Methanococcus vannielii SB: one gene and its partner. Each later gene encodes a partner of the first gene's protein in a complex. Links are inferred from orthologs where the notes say so. Each region holds a gene or a part of one and is shown on either strand. Other genes may lie near its edges. The genes, in order: MEVAN_RS06750 and MEVAN_RS02665.

Region 1 (16,234 bases):
AAAACTTGGAAACTAAACCATATTAGTTTTCTATTTTATTTTTAGGCCGGTGAAAAGAATGGATATAGAAGGTTATGTAAGAAGATGTCTTAAAAAAGGCATTTCTGAAGATAAAATTATTGAAGACGGTTTTAAGCGAGTAGTTGAAATAAAGGAAACTGATGATGAATGGGCAAAACGATTTTTAGGAGCAGTTTTAGAAGAAGTTAAAACGACTGAAAAATACCATGATTCAAAGGACAATGCTTTGAAATATATATTAGACTGCCCTAATTCTGGAATTACAATGGGTAAAATGGGCGTTGGAAGTAGGGGGCAGGGGGATTTTTTTGTACACCGCGAAATTGCGAGAATTATTGAAAGTACTAAACAAAAAACCGAAGTTGATAGTACTGATCAAGACGACGCAGGAGTAGTTAGGGCAAAAGCAGAACACGTTGTAGTTGCAATTGACGGCACACACTCAAGACTCAGTGATTTTCCGTTTTTAGCAGGTTTTCACGTTGCAAGAGCTGCTTTAAGGGATGTTTATGTTATGGGTGCAGATGCAGTTGCATTAATTAGTGATATTCACCTTGCAGATGATGGGGATGTTTCAAAGATATTTGATTATACTTCGGGTATTTGCGCAGTCTCTGAAGCTGTTTCCGTTCCGCTAGTTGCAGGAAGTACATTAAGGGTTGGAGGAGACATGGTACTAGGGGATAGAATGGTAAGTGCAGTTGGTGCAATAGGTGTAATTGAAAAAGGGGAGCCTACAGCAAGAAAAAGAGCAGAGGTTGGGGACGTAATTTTAATGACAGAAGGGAGCGGTGGAGGAACCATTTCAACAACGGCACTTTACTATGGAATGTTTGACGTTATAGGGGAAACAATAAACGTTGATTTTTTAAAAGCGTGTAAAAGTTTAATTGAAAATGACCTTTTAAAATACGTTCACGTAATGACAGATGTTACAAACGGCGGTTTAAGGGGAGATGCATACGAAATATCAAATACTGCAAAAGTTTCCCTTGAAATTATTAAAGAAGATGTTTATAGCCTTATAAATCCAAAAGTGCTTAAAATGCTTGAAGAGTTAAATATTGACCCCTTAGGAGTTTCAATAGATAGTCTTTTAATAATAGCTCCAAACGAAAATTCTGCCGAAATTATGGAAAAAACTGGGGCAAAAAAAATTGGAATAGTAAAAGAAGGAAATACCAGTTATTTAATTACAAAAGAAGGAAAAACTGAACCATTAATTCCAAAGTTTAGGGAGGCTGCATATACTCCTGTTAAAAAAATCATAGGGGAACAAAAACCAGATGATTTTGAAGAAATGAAAGAAAAAGTTAAAAAAACGTGCGATATGGCAATAGAAAAGAAAAATTATATCGTAAATGATATTATTAAAAAAGATTAGAATTATGGTTTATTTATATTTAGTTCTTTTATTAATTTTCCAATTTTTGAAGGTTCTACAATATTAATATCGATATTTTTATTCTTTATGGAAATTTCAACTGTTTTTTTACTTTCAACAGACAGTTGCAGTCCAACTCCTTTTTTTTCAAGAGTATCTATTAATCCAAGTATTACATCCATATCCAAATTAAACCACCCTAATTTATTATTTTACTTCATATTCCCGTTATATATTTTTAAAGCTTCTTCAACAGATTTATCTTCAATAGTTATTGCATAAATTGCATTACACATATTTACTGCTTCATTTAATGGTTTTTGATGTATATTACGGCCAGTAGCATTTCCAAACGCTCCTGAAACATGGATTTGGTTATAAAGCTCCTTTAAAAATTCTTCAGGACTTTTACTTCCTCCACCTGCACATACTACTTTTGTTCTTCCTGAGGCCATAACTACTTCTTTAAATAATATTTCAGGATTTTCCCCTTTAGGATAATTTACCTTTACAAAATCTGCTCCAAGGCATGAAGCAACTCCTGCGGCCCCTGCAATTAAATGGGGGTCTTTTTCATTTTTAACGGCTTTTCCCCTTGGATAAACCCAGAGTACAACTACAAAGCCATTTTTATGGGCTTCGTATATTATTTTTGAAGCTTCAGAAAGCATTATTGACTCGAATTCACTTCCAAGGTATATTGTATACCCTATTCCAAGTATATTCAGTCCAGAATTCTGTTTAAACTCTAAAACATCGGCTACACTTAATAAAGCACAGCTTAAAGGGTCTTTTTGCTCAGTTTCTACGATATTAGTTTTAGAATTTAATTTAACAAGATAGTTTACACCACTGTAATCTCTTCCATAGCGAGATATTAATCCAAGCTGTGCTGCAAATACTCCGATTTTAGAATTAGCTGCAATTTTGAATAAATGCTCAGGGTCTGAATCATCTATTGAAATATTTTCGCCGTAAAAATCGTCATTAAGGTGCTCAATTTTTTGGTCTCCCGCAAAAAGCATTAATTTACCGGTATTTTTGGTAATTTCAAGGTAATTTTTTATATATTCGTCATACATGGATTTTGGGGTTTCCAAGGGAACTATTATATCCGTATTTTTTAATTTCTTAATCATGAAAATTCCCTCCCTATTTTTGAATGCTAACTATATTATCTGTTCTGGTTTAAACTTCTTTATATTTATTTTAAAAACTTAAATAAAAATTATTATATATGTTACTAACATAAGAAGGCATACATATTAAAAATGGGGTAGGTGAATAACATGTTTCGTGGGGGCGAACATGGAAATATTTTAAAATGGGAATTTATTATAGGAAAAAGTATAGATTCGAGTCCCAATTTCGATGAAAAGGGGACTGTATACGTTGGTTCAAGCGATAAATGTCTTTACGCAGTAAATCCTGATGGAACAATACACTGGTCATTTAAATCTGGTGAAGTAATAGAATGTAAACCGTTAATTGGAAAAGATGGTACAATCTATTTTGGTTCAGATAAGGTTTATGCAGTAAGTCCAAAAGGGGCTAAAAAATGGATTTTTAAAACTGAAAAAGCAATTTTGTCGGATTTTACAATATTTAACAATGTTTTATATGTATCATCTCTTGATGGTAATTTATATGCCATAAATCCTGACGGAACAGAAAAATGGAGATTTAAAACGGGAAAGTCGATTTATTCAACTCCAGTTGTATATAACGATGGTACAATCTATTTTGGTTCAAATGACGAACATTTATATGCCATAAATCCTGACGGAACAGAAAAATGGAGATTTAAAACAAATGACTCCGTAGTGTCCCAAGTTACTATTGGAAAAGATGGTACAATCTATTTTGGTTCAGATAAGGTTTATGCAGTAAATCCTGACGGAACAGAAAAATGGAACTTTTATGCGGGGTACTGGGTAGTTTCAAAACCTGCTATTTCAAATGATGAATCAATATATGTAACATCTCTTGATGGTAATTTATATGCCATAAATCCTGACGGAACAGAAAAATGGAGATTTAGTACAAAAAAGCGAATTGAATCTTCTCCCGCAATTGGAAAAGATGGTACAATCTATTTTGGTTCATATGATGGTAATTTATATGCCATAAATCCTGACGGAACTAAAAAATGGAATTTTGATACTGAAAACTGGATAGTATCTTCCCCAGTAATTGATGAAGATGGAACTATATACTTCGGTTCTAGAAACGGGAAGCTTTACGCTCTTTTAAATGGTTTATAATTATGTTATAATATCTATTTTATTAGAAATATTTCATAATTTTTTAATATTTATAAAACTAAGCTTTTTTATATGTATTTTACTTAAAGGTTTACGATTAATATTATTAAGAGTATTTGGTGGTATCATGAAAAAAGTAAAAGTATGCGCTCCTGGAACGTCTGCAAATTTAGGCCCGGGTTACGATATTTTTGGAATTGCCCTTTCAAAACCTTATGACATAGTTACTATTGAAAAAGTAGACGAATTTGGAATTAAAATCACATTAGAGGGAGAAAAAGCAGAAGAAATTCCAACAAATGTTGAAGAGAATACTGCAGGAGTAGTTGCCAAAAAAATGATTGAAGATTTTAAAATAGAATCAGGAATTCATATTCATATAGTAAAGGGAATAAAACCCGGAAGTGGCCTTGGAAGTAGTTCTGCATCGTGTGCCGGAGTTGCTTTTGGATTAAATGAACTTTTTGAACTTAAACTATCAAAATTAGACCTTGTGAAATACGCTTCTCTTGGTGAAGCTGTTGCAGCAGGTGCACCTCATGCAGATAATGTTGCTCCAGCAATATTTGGGGGATTTACCCTTACTACTAACTATGAACCTTTAGAAGTATTGCATATACCTGTAGAAATTGATGTAATTGTTGCACTACCAAATATACAAGTAAGTACAAAATCTGCAAGAGAAATTCTTCCAAAGGAGGTTCCAATGAAAAGCATGGTAAATAACGTTGGAAAAGCCGCAGGAATGATTTATGCATTATATAATAACGATTTAGACTTGTTTGGACAATACATGTCAAAAGATGCAGTAGTTGAGCCTTGTAGGGCCCAATTAATTACCGGTTATTTAGAAATAAAAGAAAAGTTAAAAGATTTAGTATACGGGGTAACGATTAGTGGTTCAGGACCTGCAATTATTGCAATACCTAAAAAAGAACACGTAATTGATATAAAAAATATATTTAAGGAAGTGTATAACTGCCCAGTTTACTATACTAGAGTTGGCCTTGGATGTTACATTGAAGAAATAGAATAACATCATAAAATCTTTATTTTTATTTTTTCCTTATTTTTATTTTTTAAAGTTAATTTAAAACCTGTAAAACCCTATTTATCTCTTCATTTTTAAATATTCGAATTTTATCTCCTTCGATAACATTTTCAAGATTATTATCATATTCATAAATCTCATAATTTAAATCATCCATTGCAATAATAACTTCTGAACTTACGGAAATTACAGTTGCAGTATCGCAGTCAGTAGCTTTTTTAATCAGTTTTACTTCTTTTTCGACATCATTCCAAGTTAAAGAGATTTTATCGCCTGATTCAATAGGGTTTAAATAAACTTTAACCTCATTAACCGAAGAAACAACATATAATTTTTTGGCATATTCTAAAATATCTCCAAGCTTAAATTCTGGAATTCTAACTGCAACAGTAATTCTATACTGGTCTTTTCCAGTATCTTTTTCAACACCAACGAGTTTTGCAGTTTCAATTGATTTTCCGCCGTATTGTGCCTTTATAGCTCCAGCAATGTTTCTAATTGCACCCATTGAACCCATTTGGTAATCTAAACCTTCTTTTTGAGATATAAATTTTGATATAAATGCCATTCTATCTTTATTTAATCTTCTTTCAGCTTCATCCCTTACAAACAAGTCGAGTTCTTTTTTTTCTTCTTCATTTAAGAATCTATTCATTGCACGGACTTGTAGCGTTCCTTCATAATAATTTGACATACATCTTGAGCATCTTGGACATTGAACCATATCTAAATAAACTGTAACTTTTTTTTCTTCTTCCCTTTCATTATCCTCACCAACAAGCTTTCCTTGAGCGAATACAACTACAGGAATTTCAACCCTTGACCGTTTTCCGCCCGGAAGCTGTTTTGGCTCTTGAACTATTATATCAACTTCAATACTCTTATTTGATTTTTTTAAATTATCCTTTGTTCCAAAATAAGCAATTTCCTCTAAAACTTCGTAAGTTTCTTTTTTTTGAGGGTCTTGCCAAAGTCTTCTTTTATATGAGCCACACATATGGCATACTTCAACATGAACCTCCTCATTTATCTCCATAAGTGGATTTACATGAGTATAGCAAATCTTACATAGTCCTTCTAAAAGTTCGTCTTCATGACCGCAACGGTAACAGAGTCCTTTCATAATAATCACCAAATAAAATTAGTCTTTAAAATAATAAAAAACTAGGGTAATGTAAAATTCAGGTTAAAAAGAAAAAGAGTTTTATAATGATTTCAATGGTTTCATTGCACCGCAAGCAGTACACTTTAAGAAGTGTATTCTTCCTTCTTTGATAATTTTTGTGTCGGGTTTTCCGCATTCTGGACACAAAACATACTCGTTTACATAGTTTTGGATTTTTTCATTTACCATTCTCCATCCAAACTTACCTTGTAGTATTAACCTGTTTCCTTCCATGTCTCCAGCAGTACCAAGTTCTTTCATTACGAATTTTGCAAACTCGTGAGTATCCCGCTCCATGAATTTTGCAATATCCTTGAAATTTTTAATAATGGTTCTATTTCCTTCCACAAAACTGTCTGCGGATGGAATTTCAAACCTTACATCACTGAATACTACTTCTGGAAGTTGTGATCTCGCTCTTTTTAATAATTCTTTGTAATCGAAGTAATCGACCATGTTTTCACCAAATTTAAGTTACAAAATAGACAATTGTAAAAAAGTAAACAATTTGTAAATGTGTTTTCTAGTCCATTATTTATATACTTGCCGTTAAATTAATATAGTTGTCCTGATACATAATGTTAAGCTAGGTTATACTAGCAGGTTAGTGACGGGTGTATTCCCGTAGGGCGTGTAGCGATTTAGCTGAACCCATAAACAGTAAAGACAAACAAAACTTAAGTGATAACATGAGCATGTATACTTATGTAAAAGAAGCATGGAAAGTACCTGCTAATTCATACGTTAAGGAATTATTGTGGGCAAGAATGCAAACATGGAGAAAAGAACCTTCAGTTGTAAGAATTGAGAGACCTACAAGAATTGATAGAGCAAGAAACTTAGGATACAAGGCAAAACAAGGAGTTGTCGTTGTAAGAGTAAGTGTTAGAAGAGGAGGTTTAAGAAAACCAAGACCACAACACTCCAAAAAACCTTCAACACTCGGTGTTAATAAAATTACAATGGCTAAATCAATCCAAAGAATTGCTGAAGAAAGAGCTGCAAAAAAATACCCTAACATGGAAGCTTTAAACTCATACTGGGTAGGGCAAGATGGAAAACAAAAATGGTACGAAGTTATCTTAATTGACCCATGCCACCCATCAATCAAAAACGACAAAACCTATGCATGGCTTTCAAATGGAAATCAGAAAGGAAGAGCAAACAGAGGTTTAACTTCTGCAGGTAAGAAGGGAAGAGGATTGATGTATAAAGGTAAGGGTGCTGAAAAAGCAAGGCCAAGTGTAAGAGCTAACGGCAAAAAGACAAAATAATTATTATTTAATAATACATAATATCTCTTTTTTATTCGTTTTAATTTTTCAATACTTTCAAAGTTATTTAAACCAGTTTTTGCAATATTTATTTTAATTGATTTTTTAATAATTAAAGAATTATTAAAATAGATATTAACTATTTAAAACTAATTTTCTTTCTTCTTCTGTAAGTTCGTACAAATCAAAGACCATTTTATCTATTTCTGAATCGGTTTTATTGATTTTATCTTGTAAATTATTTAATTCTTTTCTGTATTCTTCAAATATTTCGCTGTATTCTGGAATGTCTTTTTTAGGAATAGTTATTTTCTGTTTTTTAAGTTCTTTTACAAAGTCATTAAATTCTATTTCGTTAAATGAATCTAATTTTTTAGAAATTTCATTTAAATTTAGACTTACTTTTAGAATTTTAAAAAAATCTTTCTTTTTCTTTTGGAATTCTTTGTTTAAATTTAACATTAAATCAGCTTTTTCAATAAATGGTGCCTGCTTTTCGGGTGATATTTTTGGTATTGGAATTCTTGAAGTGACGGGATTATCAAACTGCATTGTACGAATTGCTTTTGCAAAAATAAATCGATATGCATACCAATTTATTAATTTTGAATTTAATAATAACCAAATTAATTTATTGGATACTTCGGGTTTTACAACAATTTGATTTATTGTATCAACGATTCTATAATCGCACCCCTTAGGGATACATGCCGTAATTTTTATATGATCCATTGGTTTTGTAATATGTGCAACAATTCTTTGAACTAAAACACTATTTTCATAAATAATAGATTTTTCATCATTTTCAACGTATTTTTTTCCAACTGTTCCTTTAATTCCAACAATACCGTGTCTTTGAATTTCGGCCCCGCCTAATACTCGGTAGTCGCCAGTTTCAGATATGTATTTTTGAAATAGTCCTCCCCTACTGTTACGTGAGATATCATTTAAGAAATGATCAAAACTATTCATTCTGTCCGCAATATTTAATTCTTGATTTGAAACGTTATTCAAAAAAAATCCATATTTTTCAAAAGTTGATTTATCAATGACTCCAATCTTATTTATTATAGGTTTATTCAGTACTGAAGTATGGTATGATCTAGTTTCGGAATTCTTTTTCAACTCAACAATGCATTGTTCTAATTTTACTTCGTCCCATACTTTTTTACAATCTACAATTTCAAAAATGTCTTCTTTTAAATATGAACGAATACTTTGATAATTGGATGAAAATATAAACGATTTTGGAATAATAAATCCGAGATATCCTCCATTTTTTATAGTGCCGTATGAAAATTTTAAAAAAGAGATGACAGTTTCACCACCTCCTTGAATATACTTATTTATCAGATAATTTTGTTCTACCGTACTTAATTTAGCACCATAAGGCGGGTTACCTATAACAACGTCAAAACCACCGTTTTCAATGATTTCTTTAAATTCTTCTTCCCATTTAAACGCTTTATCTCCTGCAACATTCATATCATCAATTAAAGAGTTTCCACATTTGATATTATTATCAAGTGCGGTTAATTTTTCCCCCTTTTCAACGGAATTAAGCCATAAAGAAAGTTTTGTAATTTCGACAGATTCGGCATTTAAATCTACACCGTAAAGGTTATTTCTTAAAATATCCGCTTTTAAGTTAAATAATGCAGTAGTTCCCCCCTGTAAATAAGATATAATCTTATTAACTTGATTTCCTTCTTTTACAAGATAATTTAAAGCTTGAATTAAGAAAGCTCCAGAACCACATGCAGGGTCAAGTATTTTTATATTTTTTAGAATTTCTTTATATTCTTGCCATGCTTTAAGGGAATAATTCGATTGAGTGTTAGTTCCAAGGTGAATACCATCTTTTAAACGATCTTTTTGCAACTGTTCGGTAGATACGTCGGTAAAATATTCTTTTGGTTTCCAAGTTTTAGATTTTCCGTCTTTAGTATTCTTGTTTTCTATTTTTTTAGCAATTTCTTCATTTATTTTGTTTTCAATCTCTTTTTTCCTATCTTCAAGCCAACCGCCAATAGCTTGTTCTACAATATATCTTGTTATATATTCTGGCGTATAATATACACCGTCTTTTTTTCTTTTACCTTTCGTTTTATCGAATTCTTCCCCGCTAACTGATGCCTTTATTTCTTCAAGGTCTGAAATAGACTGTTCAAATATATGTCCCAATATATTTACGTTCAAATCTCCCTCATAATCGTGAGTGGATAGCTTAACAATTTCTTTAAAAATATCATCTGAAACATTTAAACTGTCTAATTCTGCGTCTTTCTTAAATAGTCCCCCATTGTATGCAAAAATTCCGTTATTTTCATGACCTGAGTCTATGTTATCAAAGAGGAATTTATACAATTGCCAACGTGGCATTGAAAATTCAGTTTTAGCAGTTTTTTCCACCCTATCGATGATATCCGAAGGCAAAATTCCTTTACCTCTTGCAAAAAATACGAATAAAAATCTATCGAGGAGTTTTTGCGTTTTTTCGAGTAAAAATATTTCATCTTTTTCGGGATTATTGGCTTTTAACGTTTCGAATAACTTTAATCTAATGATTTTATATTCCGTATAAAACTTCTTAGTAATTGCTTCTTGATGCAATACTGTTTCAGAACACAGTTTTTCAGTTTTAGAGTCGCCAGTTTTAGAAATTAAGTTTTCAAAATTTAATAAATAGTAAAATTCCTTAAATTTATCATCATTTTTAAGTTCTGCAATGTCAAATAAATGATATTCTTCCATTCTAGTATTTACATAATTATAGAGCCTGATTTCCTTAAAGTTAGAAACTATTACCCATTTACAATTTTTTCCAGATTTTGCGGCATAATCAAAAGCCTGTTCTATCGGGGTTCTTTTGTCATCTTTCCTATTTTGTTTTAAGTCTAAATTGGTTTTTCCATCTTTTAGTTCTATTACTGCGTGAATGTCTCCTCCCCCTACTTCACTTTCAAAAAACCCTAAAGCACCATCTGCTTTTTTGCTGTCTACTTTTGTTTTTTGTTCATATTCTAAATTCCATTCTGTATTTCCTATTCTTGAAATATAGTTTAAAACCGTTCCAAAAATTTCCCCTAAAAATAAGCCCTGTAAGGCTTCCTCTTTAATAGTTTCTATCCCTTTATCTTCTATTTCAGTTATCCATTTGTTTAAAATCGTTCTTTTTTCGTTTAAATTTAAAATATCAGATAATTCAAATTTTTCTAATTTTTCTTTTAAAACATTCTTGTTAATTAGGATATGTTCCATCAAAAACCCCTCGTTAATTAGAAATTGATTTAATTTGAGTTTAAAATATGGATTAAATTATATTAAAATACAGCCGGTTAATTTTTATAACCTAGATTAATTTCTTTAAATGTTAAATTTTAAAGTACACATTTCGATGATTTTAAATTTTTTATCAATTTGAAAATTTGATGAATCCACTGAAAACTATTAAATCCTAGTTCCTTAGATTCTTTATTGTAGAGTTTTAATTTTTCTTCATTTTAGAGGTAAATTTCAGTTCTTGATAAAGTTACTGCCTACGGTATATTTTTAATATATTTTGTTTATATAGTAATGGTAAATGTCGATTTATACGGATTTAACACAAAAAGGTGTTTATGAAATGGTAAATAATGTAACAATATCTACGATTCAAAATGCGACAGAAGATGAAGAAAAGGTTTTAGATACTTTATCCTTTTTTTTACCCGAAATAATTAATGAAACTGATATTATTGCGGAAACAGTAGAAACAGAGGGCAATTTTGGAAATCCTATTGAAATACACACTATAACTGTTGAAGGAAAAAAAGCAAGACTTGTTTTTGAATACGTAATTGACCTTTTAAAAACTGATGAAAGAAATATTAATAAAATAAAAGATGACTTGGATTTAAGGATAGAAAAAAATAAACTTTATTTAAGATTCGATAAACAAAAAGCGTGTTTAGGTGAATGTAAGCTATTAGATGGCGATGACACGGTTAGAATAGTTGTAAATTTCAAAATTTTTACGCCTTCTGGAAAAGAAGAAAAAGTAAGGCAGGAAGTTTTAAAAAGACTTGAAAATAGGGGTGTATTTTAATGCACGAACTTTCCTATGCAACATCAATTTTAAATTCAATACTTGAAGTTTTAAAAGAACAGGAATCTCTTGGAAAAAAGGTCACAGGAGTTTCAGAAATTAATCTTGAAATTGGCGATTTAACCTTGATAAGTTTTGAACAGTTAAAATTTGCATTTGAAGTTATTGCTGAAAATACGCTTTGTAAAAATGCAGTTTTAAATACTGAAATGATAAAACCGAAAATTTCGTGTTTAAATTGCGGGTTTTTAGGAATTTTGGAAGTAACTGATGAATTAGAGGCAAAATGTCCAAAATGCGGAAGTATGAATGTTAGAATTAAAGGTGGAAAAGAATTCAATATTAAAAATGCAATAATCGAATTTGACGACTGATTTTATATTAAAAAAATTAAATTATTTTTTTTGGACAAATGCGTCCTTTTTAGCGCCACAAAGTGGACATTTCCAGTCGTCAGGGAGTTCAGAAAATTTTTTACCCTCTTTTTCTTCATTATACTCATAACCACAAATCGTACATTTCCATATTGCCATAAAAATCCCTCCATTTAATTAAATGTAATTTAAAATTCAAAGAAATATTGTATTTTATACCTTATATATTTACTATGTCATTAAATATCGACAAGTTTAAATACCAATTCTGACTTTTTCCCAAAAGTATTTAAAAGGCTTTTATTATCAAAATTTCTTCCTAATGCGGGCCATATTATCGAATCTAGGTGTAATGGGGGTATATTGGACTCTTTTGAAATTTTCCCCCAAAAAACTACAGGGTCTTCATCTGTAAGTTTTTTAGTGTAATTTTCAATTCTGGAGTCTTTTGGTATTTGTATTTCCATTGGATAGGGTATAAATTTATTAAAAACTATTCTTCCAGCGTATCCAAACATTTTAACGGCAAAAACTATCGTTTTAGACTCTTTTTTAGAGTTTAATTCTTTTGAAATTTTTAAGAGCAAATATTCCATATTTTGATAGTAATCTTCAAAGTTTTGAATAGTTAATCCGTTTAAAAACGGGAAAATCTTTTCAATTCGTTTTGTTTTAGTATCTAAAAGTCTTTTATTACCTTTAGACCCTCTTAAAAATTTAATATATTCTTTTAAAAGGTTTGATGGTTCAAAATCATGTTTTGACCAATAATCTGAAAATTCCTTCCACCATAGTTCGCCTGTTGTACCTAATTGGTAACTAACAAGTGAGTTTATTAAAATAAGCTTTATAAAAATTTCGTCACTTTTTATCGATTTTTTCAAATTTTTAAGTACAAAATACTGTAAATCAACGTTTTCTTCCATTTCACGTGCGAAATTTACATCAAGACTATTAAATACTTCTTTGATTTTTCTTATTTTTTCTAAATTTTCCATAATTTCAACTAAATGATTTTTATCTTAACAAATTAAGTATTTGGGAGGGATTCGTTTCAGGATTTAAGCAAGAGTCTTTTTTACAAATGTAAACAACAGGGTCTTTTGACGTTGGATATTCCTTTACAAAACTTGCTATTTTCTCAAGTTTTTTTAACCGTTCTGAATCGGAAGGTATGAATAATAGTGACATATTTGGCCGGTATACTCTATTTATTTCGTCAATAATTTCTTTAGTCGTCTTATTTTCTAAATCGCCAACAATCGATACATCAGTTGGGTCATTATCAAAATTATATGCCGAGAGCATTTGTAAATACGTAAATGGCGATTTTGAAATTTTTTCAGCAGAATTTTCAAATAATTCATATACTTTTTCATGGTATTTATCAATTCTTAAAATATGCGACAACTTTAAAAGATTTAATGCCATTATAGAAGTTCCAGACGGAATTGCGCCATCATAAATGTTTCTTACTTTAAAAATATTGTCGTTAACTTCTTTTGAAGCAAAATTAAATCCTCCGTCCTCCCAAAATAGTTCCAAAGTCTTTTCAGCAAAATCCCGGGCTTTTTTTAGGTATTCTATATTAAATGTTGCAAAATAAAGTTCAATTAATCCCCAAGTAATAAATGCATAATCATCAAGAAAACCTGGAACTTTTAACTCGTTTTCAATGTAGCTATGGTACAATTTTTCATTTATAACCATTTTTGAGAGTAAAAATGACATAGCATCTTCTGAAGCTTTGATATACTCTTCATTTTTAAAAATCCGGCCCGCTTTTGAAAGTGAAGCAATCATGAGTCCATTCCAGTCTGCAAGTATTTTATAATCTTTTGAAGGTCTCTTCCTATTTTCAAGCGCATCTAAAAGCTTTTTTCTTGCTTTTTCAAGTATTTGGTCAACTTCTTCGGGCCACATCTCCATTTCTGATGCAATTTCTTGGATTGAACGTTCCATGTAAAGAATATTGGTTCCGTTTGTAGCTTCAGTTGATTCTCCAAGGTAATTACCTTCAGGTTTGATATTATATACTTTTTTAAAAATATTATTTTCAGAATTTCTTAAAATCTGGTCTATTTCGGTAATGTTCCACGTGTAGAATTTTCCTTCAATCCCTTCACTTTCTGCATTCTCAGCAGAGTAAAAGGCTTTTTCAGGGGATTTTAATACTTTTAAAACATATTCAAATACTTCTGACACTATTTTTTTATGTTCTTCATTTCTGGTTGCACGGTAGCTTTCAAGGTATGCCATAGAAATAAGCGCTTGATCATAGAGCATTTTTTCAAAGTGCGGAAGTTTCCACATTTCGTCAACAGCATATCTGTGAAACCCGTAACTTATATGGTCATAAATTCCGCCCATTTTCATTTTATCAAGCGTTTTTATTGCCATTTCAAGTGCTTCATCGTTTCCAGTCTTTTTCCAGTACTTTATAAGAAATATTATTAAATGGGCAGTTGGAAATTTTGGAACGCCAAAACCCCCGTAATTTTTATCGTATATTTCTTTAAGCTGTAAAAATGCTTTTTCAAGTAATTTTTCATCTAATTTTCCTTTAGAAGTTGTTTTTGAAATATTTTCTAAATGAATTAATATTTCATCTGATCTTTTAACGATTTCATCATGTTTGATTGCCCATAATTCTGAAATTCCTTCTAAAAGGTCTATAATTCCGGGAGATCCAAAACGGGGCTCTTTTGAAATAAAAGTTGCTGCAAAAAATGGTTTTTTATCCGGAGTCATGATTATTGTAAGTGGCCACCCTCCACTTCCAGTCATTAGCTGACATGTTTTCAGGTATATGTCGTCAAGATCGGGCCTTTCTTCCCTATCGACCTTAATTGAGATAAAATTTTTATTTAATGTATCTGCAACATCAAAATCTTCAAAAGAATCTTTGGCCATTACATGGCACCAGTGACACGTAGAATAGCCTATGGATAAAAATATTGGTTTATTTTCTAATTTAGCTTTTTTAAAAGCTTCTTCGCCCCAAGGATACCAGTCAACGGGGTTTTTTGCGTGCTGTTTTAAATAAGGTGATTTTTCATTGATAAGACGGTTTTTAACCATATAACTCCCCCATTAAAAATTTATCAAATAAAAATCTGTTTTTAACTTGCTATATACTTAACTCTCGAAAAAAATTAAAAGAAATTATTTATTAATAAGGAGTTATTTATTAAAGAAATTATTTATTAGTCTTATCTTATACTTTTTTAGAATTGATTATTTTATCAATATTTTCAACTACAGGCTCCCTATTCCATATTGGAGTTTTATTTTTTTCGTATGCTGGTAATTTTTCTTCAAATATGGGTTTTTTACAAATATAAAATACTCCAAGAGGATATTTTTCGTTTTCAAGTGCCCTATTAAACGCTTCTTTTCTATTTTGTGGGTCGTGGTCATACATAAAATAAGTATTTTCTTGATACCATGATACCGTATTTACTTTGTTAAATGAGGGGCAGTTATGAAAAATATCCACAATTGAAAGACCTTTATGGCTAATTGCTTGTTTAATTATTTCTTTAGTTTCTTCAACATATCCCGAAAAGGTACGGGCAACAAAAGATGCATTTAAAGAGATTGCAAGTGCTATCGGGTTTAAAGGTTCTTCAAATACTCCAAAAGGCTGTGTTGGAGTTTTTGTATTTATAAGTGTGGTGGGGGAAGCTTGTCCTTTGGTAAGCCCATATATCTGGTTATTATGTATCAATACTGTAATATCGGGATTTCTTCTTATTGCATGAATTAGATGATTTCCTCCTTCTGCATACATATCTCCATCCCCTCCTTCTGCAATAACGGTAAGATTTGGATTAACTGCTTTTACCGCAGTTGCAGTTGGAATTGCTCGACCGTGAAGTGCATGAAATCCATTAACTAAGATATGGTGGGGCATTTTTCCAGCTTGCCCTATCCCCGAAATTAATGCCGTATTAGTTGGTTTTAACGATAGTTCAGATAGTGCCTTTGTAAGCGAATTTCTTATGGCAAAGTTCCCACAACCGGGGCACCATGAAATGTCTATTTTTCCAATTCTATCAAATGATTCACTATTCATTAATTATCCCCTCAAAATTTCTTCTAATTTTTTTGAAAGGTCTTCAACAGAAAAAGTTCTTCCGTCGTACTTTAATACGTTTGAATGAATGTTTATTCCAAAAAATTGTTTTAAAAGTTGTCCAAACTGTCCCGAATAATTCAATTCAACATTTATAATTTTTTCTGCATTTTTAAAATATTTTTCAGATTCTTTTGGTAACGGATAAACTTGATTGAAGTGTAAAAGTGCGGTATCCTTTAAATCTAGTTTTAAAAGTGCATCTCTTACGGGATAATACGTTGAACCCCATGTAACAATTAAATTTTTGTAGTTATCGCTTCCAAAAAATTTTGGCATTATAGAATCTTTTTCAATTAAGTTTATCTTATTATTTCGTTTTTCTGCCATTTTAGTTATGAGTTTTGGATCTTCCGTGACATCGCCAAATTCATCATGTTCGTTACCGCACAAAAGTACGATTCCATCCCCATATCCGGGAATTCCTCTTTTTGATATTGGACTATCGCTTAATCTGTACCGTTTATAATCTTTTT
Region 2 (3,772 bases), 760 kb from region 1 along the record:
CCTGCAGAAACTTCTGTAAAAACTAGTGCTCGTTCAGTAGTCCAGCCATAAAGGTTTAAAAAGTCTTGGCCGTTCATTTCTAAAATTGCTTTGACACTATCTACGACGGTATGCCCAAATATTTGGTAATTAGTGTTATTTTCACCACAAACAATTTTTCCATCGATAATTGAAATTAAATCTTTAATTCCTGTTGGATTTTGATACTCTTTTATCTGGAGAATTGCTTTCATTGAGGTAGGGTTTAAAACTTTATTTAATGCTTTTATTGTATGCCCGCCCCTTTCTTTATCAATTTCAAGGAGTGCATAAACATATTTTTTTACGATATTTACCCCGGGATTTTTTCTTCTACCGACTTCATAGTCGCTTATAACTGAAGGGGAAACATCTAGGTATCTTGCAGTTTCTATCTGTGGTATCCCAAACATTTCTCTCCATTTTTTCATCGCTTTTCCAATGTCATCGGATAAAACGATTTCTCCCATTATGTGTATCGCTATTCTTTCCATGGCCCAATATAATGCTTAATCATTATATAAATATTTCGATTTAAAATATAATCTTATTCGATATATGCCGAATAAATAAAATCTAATAAATAAAATATCTTTAAAAATTAGTTTTATTTAAAATTTTAAACTTTTAAAATTTTAAATTTGAATCTCTATCGGACTCTTCATATATCCCAAGAAGTCTAGCAAATTTTAAAACATCTGAATTTTCAATTTTCACGTTTTCGTGTGATTTTTTTAATATGTATGGATAACCTGAAACGGATATTTCTTTTAAATTCGAATAAAATGTTTCATCTAGCTTTTCAAAGGAAGTTGCACATAAAATTCCGCTGTTGTCTTCAAGTTTTACAAACTGGTAATATAAATTTTTAAGGTCAATTCCAAATTTTTTGAAGTAATCGACATTCTTATAAAAGTTTTTATTTACTTTTTCAGATATCAAGTCTACAGGAATGGAATATCCTGATTTTTTACACCTTGAAAATAATGCTAAATCAGGAATAAGTGCATTTTCAAAATAAATATTCATTTTAGAAGTTTTCGCAATTCCAACCATTTTTTTTTGATATTTTGTAATTTCAGATAATAGTATTAAATATTCAAGCTGTTCAAGTGCAATCTTCTGCTCTTCATTCAGGGAATTTTCAAATGAAATGTCTACTGCTGAACTTATGCATCCAGAGGTAATCTCTTCAAAGATTTTGGATCGTATAATACGAGAATATTCCTTATAATAATCAAAAATAGTTTCTTCAAGCTTTTTTCCATTGACTGTCATGTGATTATTAGTTTGGACTAAAAAAGAATATAGTGAACCGTCATAAAGGTAGTAATCTATTTCACTTTTTATTAAATTAGATAATGCAACCTTTAATTCCGTATTTAACATGTAACGGCTTAAACGATTTTGAACGTACTTATATGGAAGGATAATATCTCCATCAAATGCTGAAACAGACTTTTCAATAGTTCCGCCAACGCTTTGACAGTATGAAACAGCTCCAGTTAGGTATAAGCAGTAGTTAATATAGTCTATTTTATTAAAACTGCCATCTCCTCCAGAAAATTTCATGTCGGATTTATGGATAAATAGCGATTCAATCCAGTATTTGGAATGATCATGGTTAAAATTTATATTTTGAATTTTTGAAACTACTTTCTCCTTTTTCTGAATTAAGGTTGAAAAGTCCATTAAAACACCAAAATAGTATAATTTTAATAAAAAATTATAATATTATTCCATATCCGATTAATCTCCATCTTGACCCTATTTTTCTGCTAATTGCAACCCTATCGCCTGAATCAGCACATACTGGAAGTTTTAGTTTTATTTCTACCTTTTCTGCTTTTGCTGAAACGGTTACTCCAACTGTTGTTGATGTTCCAACGTTTAACATTAAGACTTCATTGGTTTTTAAAGGCTCTATTAAAAGTTCATCTTGAGAACCTACAACTCTTTCGAGTAGTTGTGGCCTAATAGTTATTTTTTCTAACGTTTCAGGAAGTGTTCCGGGAATTCCTGCTAAACTTCCACTCAATGCATCTGATTTCGTTAAATTAGGGTCTAATTCGGTTCCAACTCCAATTAATCCCCCTGGAAGTGCAGTTTTTAATTTTTTACTACCTGCACCAAGTGATATGATTTTTGTAATGATTGGAACCCATTTGGTTTTATTTCCTTCAACTACCTTACTACCCGGCCTTATCTCGATTTCATCGCCAACTTTTAAAATTCCTTGAATAATACTTCCGCCGATAACTCCGCCTTTTAAGTCTTTAATTTCTGAACCTGGCTTATTTACATCAAAACTCCTTGCAACATAGAGTCTTGGAGATACTGTTTCATCTCTTTTTGGAGTTGGAATAAACTCTTGAATTGCTTTTAAAAGCACGTCAAGGTTTGCCCCATGGTGGGCTGAAACTGGAATAATTGGTGCTTTTTCTGCAACGGTTCCTTTTGTAAACTTTTGGATCTGTTCATAGTTTTCAACAGCCTGTTCCTCAGTTACGAGGTCAATTTTATTCTGCACAATGAGTATATTTTTAACACCGAGTGCATCAAGTGCCATTAAATGCTCCTTTGTTTGAGGTTGTGGGCACTCTTCACTAGCAGCAATAACTAAAATTGCACCATCCATTAAAGATGCTCCTGAAAGCATTGTAGCCATCAGTGTTTCGTGTCCGGGAGCATCTACAAAGGATATTTTTCTTAAAGTTTCAACTTTCCCACTACAGCAGTCGCATTTTTTATCTACAGTATAACATTCAGGTTCGTTACAGCTTTCACACTTTTTTATTTCGCAGTCAGCATACCCAAGTCTTATTGAAATTCCTCTTTTTAACTCTTCACTATGGGTATCTGTCCAAACACCGGTTAATTTTCTAGTTAAACTCGTTTTTCCATGGTCTACGTGACCAACCATACCTATATTTACTTCAGATTGATTAGATGCCACCATAATTATCCCTCGCACAGTTTTATAACTTAAATCAATTTAACGGTAAATTGAAAATAATATCACCAAACAAAAACAGCGTTTTTGTAGATTTTGTAAAACTCAGATTTTACAAAAAAGATATAGTCACTCTATAACTAATACTTTATATAGATATATATAATCTACAAAAAAGAATATTGATTAAAAAGAAAAAAAGAAATTATTCGCCAATTGGAGTTTGCCCATATTCTAAAACTTTCGTATTTATCAATACGATGTCTTTTGAAATCGTATTTCCTCTTAAACTTTTTCTTCTTCTAATACCGCTTTCTTTTGGGTTGTATCCTGGCCCCTCTCTTAATAAGACTCTCATTTTCATAGCGCCGTGAATATCATGTCTCATTGCAAAACCACATTTGTCTGCTCCACCGGTAATTTTTAATTTATATCCTTCTAAACCAACGATTGAACCGTTTATTTCATCGCCAATTTTTTTACCTAATAGTTCGTTTCCGTCTATTTCATATTGGTATGATTTTCCCGCTTTAGGGTCAGCAACAACAACTTTAAATGCCATGATTTTACCTCTTTTTCTGATTCGTTTTTGTGTTTTAGTTAGTATTGAATACAAAAGCTACGTTATACAAAGTTTTTCAACTTACATAGCCGCAAAAAATCTCTAAAAATGTGTTTTTCAAAAGTTTCCTAGATTCCCGTCTCTTTCTTATTACTTACTTATTATTTTTATAGTTTTTGCATGGGTTTAGATTCGGCAATAATTGTAAAAATTAGGTTTTAAAATCTATATAATTTATT

What was found.
Region 2: the proteins of MEVAN_RS06750 (region 1) and MEVAN_RS02665 are in contact, whole or in part, in a crystal structure (PDB 2QMU), measured with the Saccharolobus solfataricus proteins. The link is inferred for Methanococcus vannielii SB from one-to-one orthologs. Residues at the interface, in WP_231918336.1 of Saccharolobus solfataricus: Met1, Leu2, Arg4, Leu5, Tyr6, Lys8, Leu9, Pro10, Ile106, Lys108, Lys109, Glu110, Lys111; in WP_009988771.1 of Saccharolobus solfataricus: Trp33, Pro65, Glu66, Gln148, Val151, Asp152, Val154, Ser155, Lys156, Ala159, Leu160, Tyr163, Arg164, Lys167, Ile180, Ile181, Pro182, Val183, Ser184, Leu186, His187, Ile189, Asn190, Asp192, Ser193.

The regions. Positions count from the first base shown.
Region 1 is NC_009634.1:1,328,070-1,344,303, forward strand. The notes cover bases 4,634-7,607. They hold MEVAN_RS06750 (translation initiation factor IF-2 subunit beta), read right to left. Parts: upstream 6,342-7,607; coding sequence 5,925-6,341; downstream 4,634-5,924. Other genes in these bases: MEVAN_RS06740 (homoserine kinase), read left to right, coding at 4,634-4,705; MEVAN_RS06745 (60S ribosomal export protein NMD3), read right to left, coding at 4,755-5,843; MEVAN_RS06755 (50S ribosomal protein L15e), read left to right, coding at 6,575-7,159; MEVAN_RS06760 (Eco57I restriction-modification methylase domain-containing protein), read right to left, coding at 7,295-7,607. Outside these bases: MEVAN_RS06715 (nascent polypeptide-associated complex protein), read left to right, coding at 1-16; MEVAN_RS06720 (AIR synthase-related protein), read left to right, coding at 59-1,405; MEVAN_RS06725 (hypothetical protein), read right to left, coding at 1,408-1,593; MEVAN_RS06730 (beta/alpha barrel domain-containing protein), read right to left, coding at 1,618-2,544; MEVAN_RS06735 (outer membrane protein assembly factor BamB family protein), read left to right, coding at 2,695-3,669; more of MEVAN_RS06740, read left to right, coding at 3,797-4,633; more of MEVAN_RS06760, read right to left, coding at 7,608-10,420; MEVAN_RS06765 (RNA-binding domain-containing protein), read left to right, coding at 10,785-11,246; hydrogenase maturation nickel metallochaperone HypA, read left to right, coding at 11,246-11,620; MEVAN_RS06775 (rubredoxin), read right to left, coding at 11,642-11,779; MEVAN_RS06780 (N-glycosylase/DNA lyase), read right to left, coding at 11,860-12,618; MEVAN_RS06785 (thioredoxin domain-containing protein), read right to left, coding at 12,638-14,701; MEVAN_RS06790 (thiamine pyrophosphate-dependent enzyme), read right to left, coding at 14,838-15,698; MEVAN_RS06795 (2-oxoacid:acceptor oxidoreductase subunit alpha), read right to left, coding at 15,702-16,234. UniProt on the Methanocaldococcus jannaschii protein: eIF-2 functions in the early steps of protein synthesis by forming a ternary complex with GTP and initiator tRNA.
Region 2 is NC_009634.1:574,658-578,429, reverse strand. Bases 862-3,687 are described here. They hold MEVAN_RS02665 (translation initiation factor IF-2 subunit gamma), read right to left. Parts: upstream 2,978-3,687; coding sequence 1,745-2,977; downstream 862-1,744. Other genes in these bases: MEVAN_RS02660 (30S ribosomal protein S6e), read right to left, coding at 3,177-3,533; MEVAN_RS02670 (DNA double-strand break repair nuclease NurA), read right to left, coding at 862-1,710. Also shown: MEVAN_RS02675 (helix-turn-helix domain-containing protein), read right to left, coding at 1-512; more of MEVAN_RS02670, read right to left, coding at 646-861. UniProt on the Methanocaldococcus jannaschii protein: eIF-2 functions in the early steps of protein synthesis by forming a ternary complex with GTP and initiator tRNA.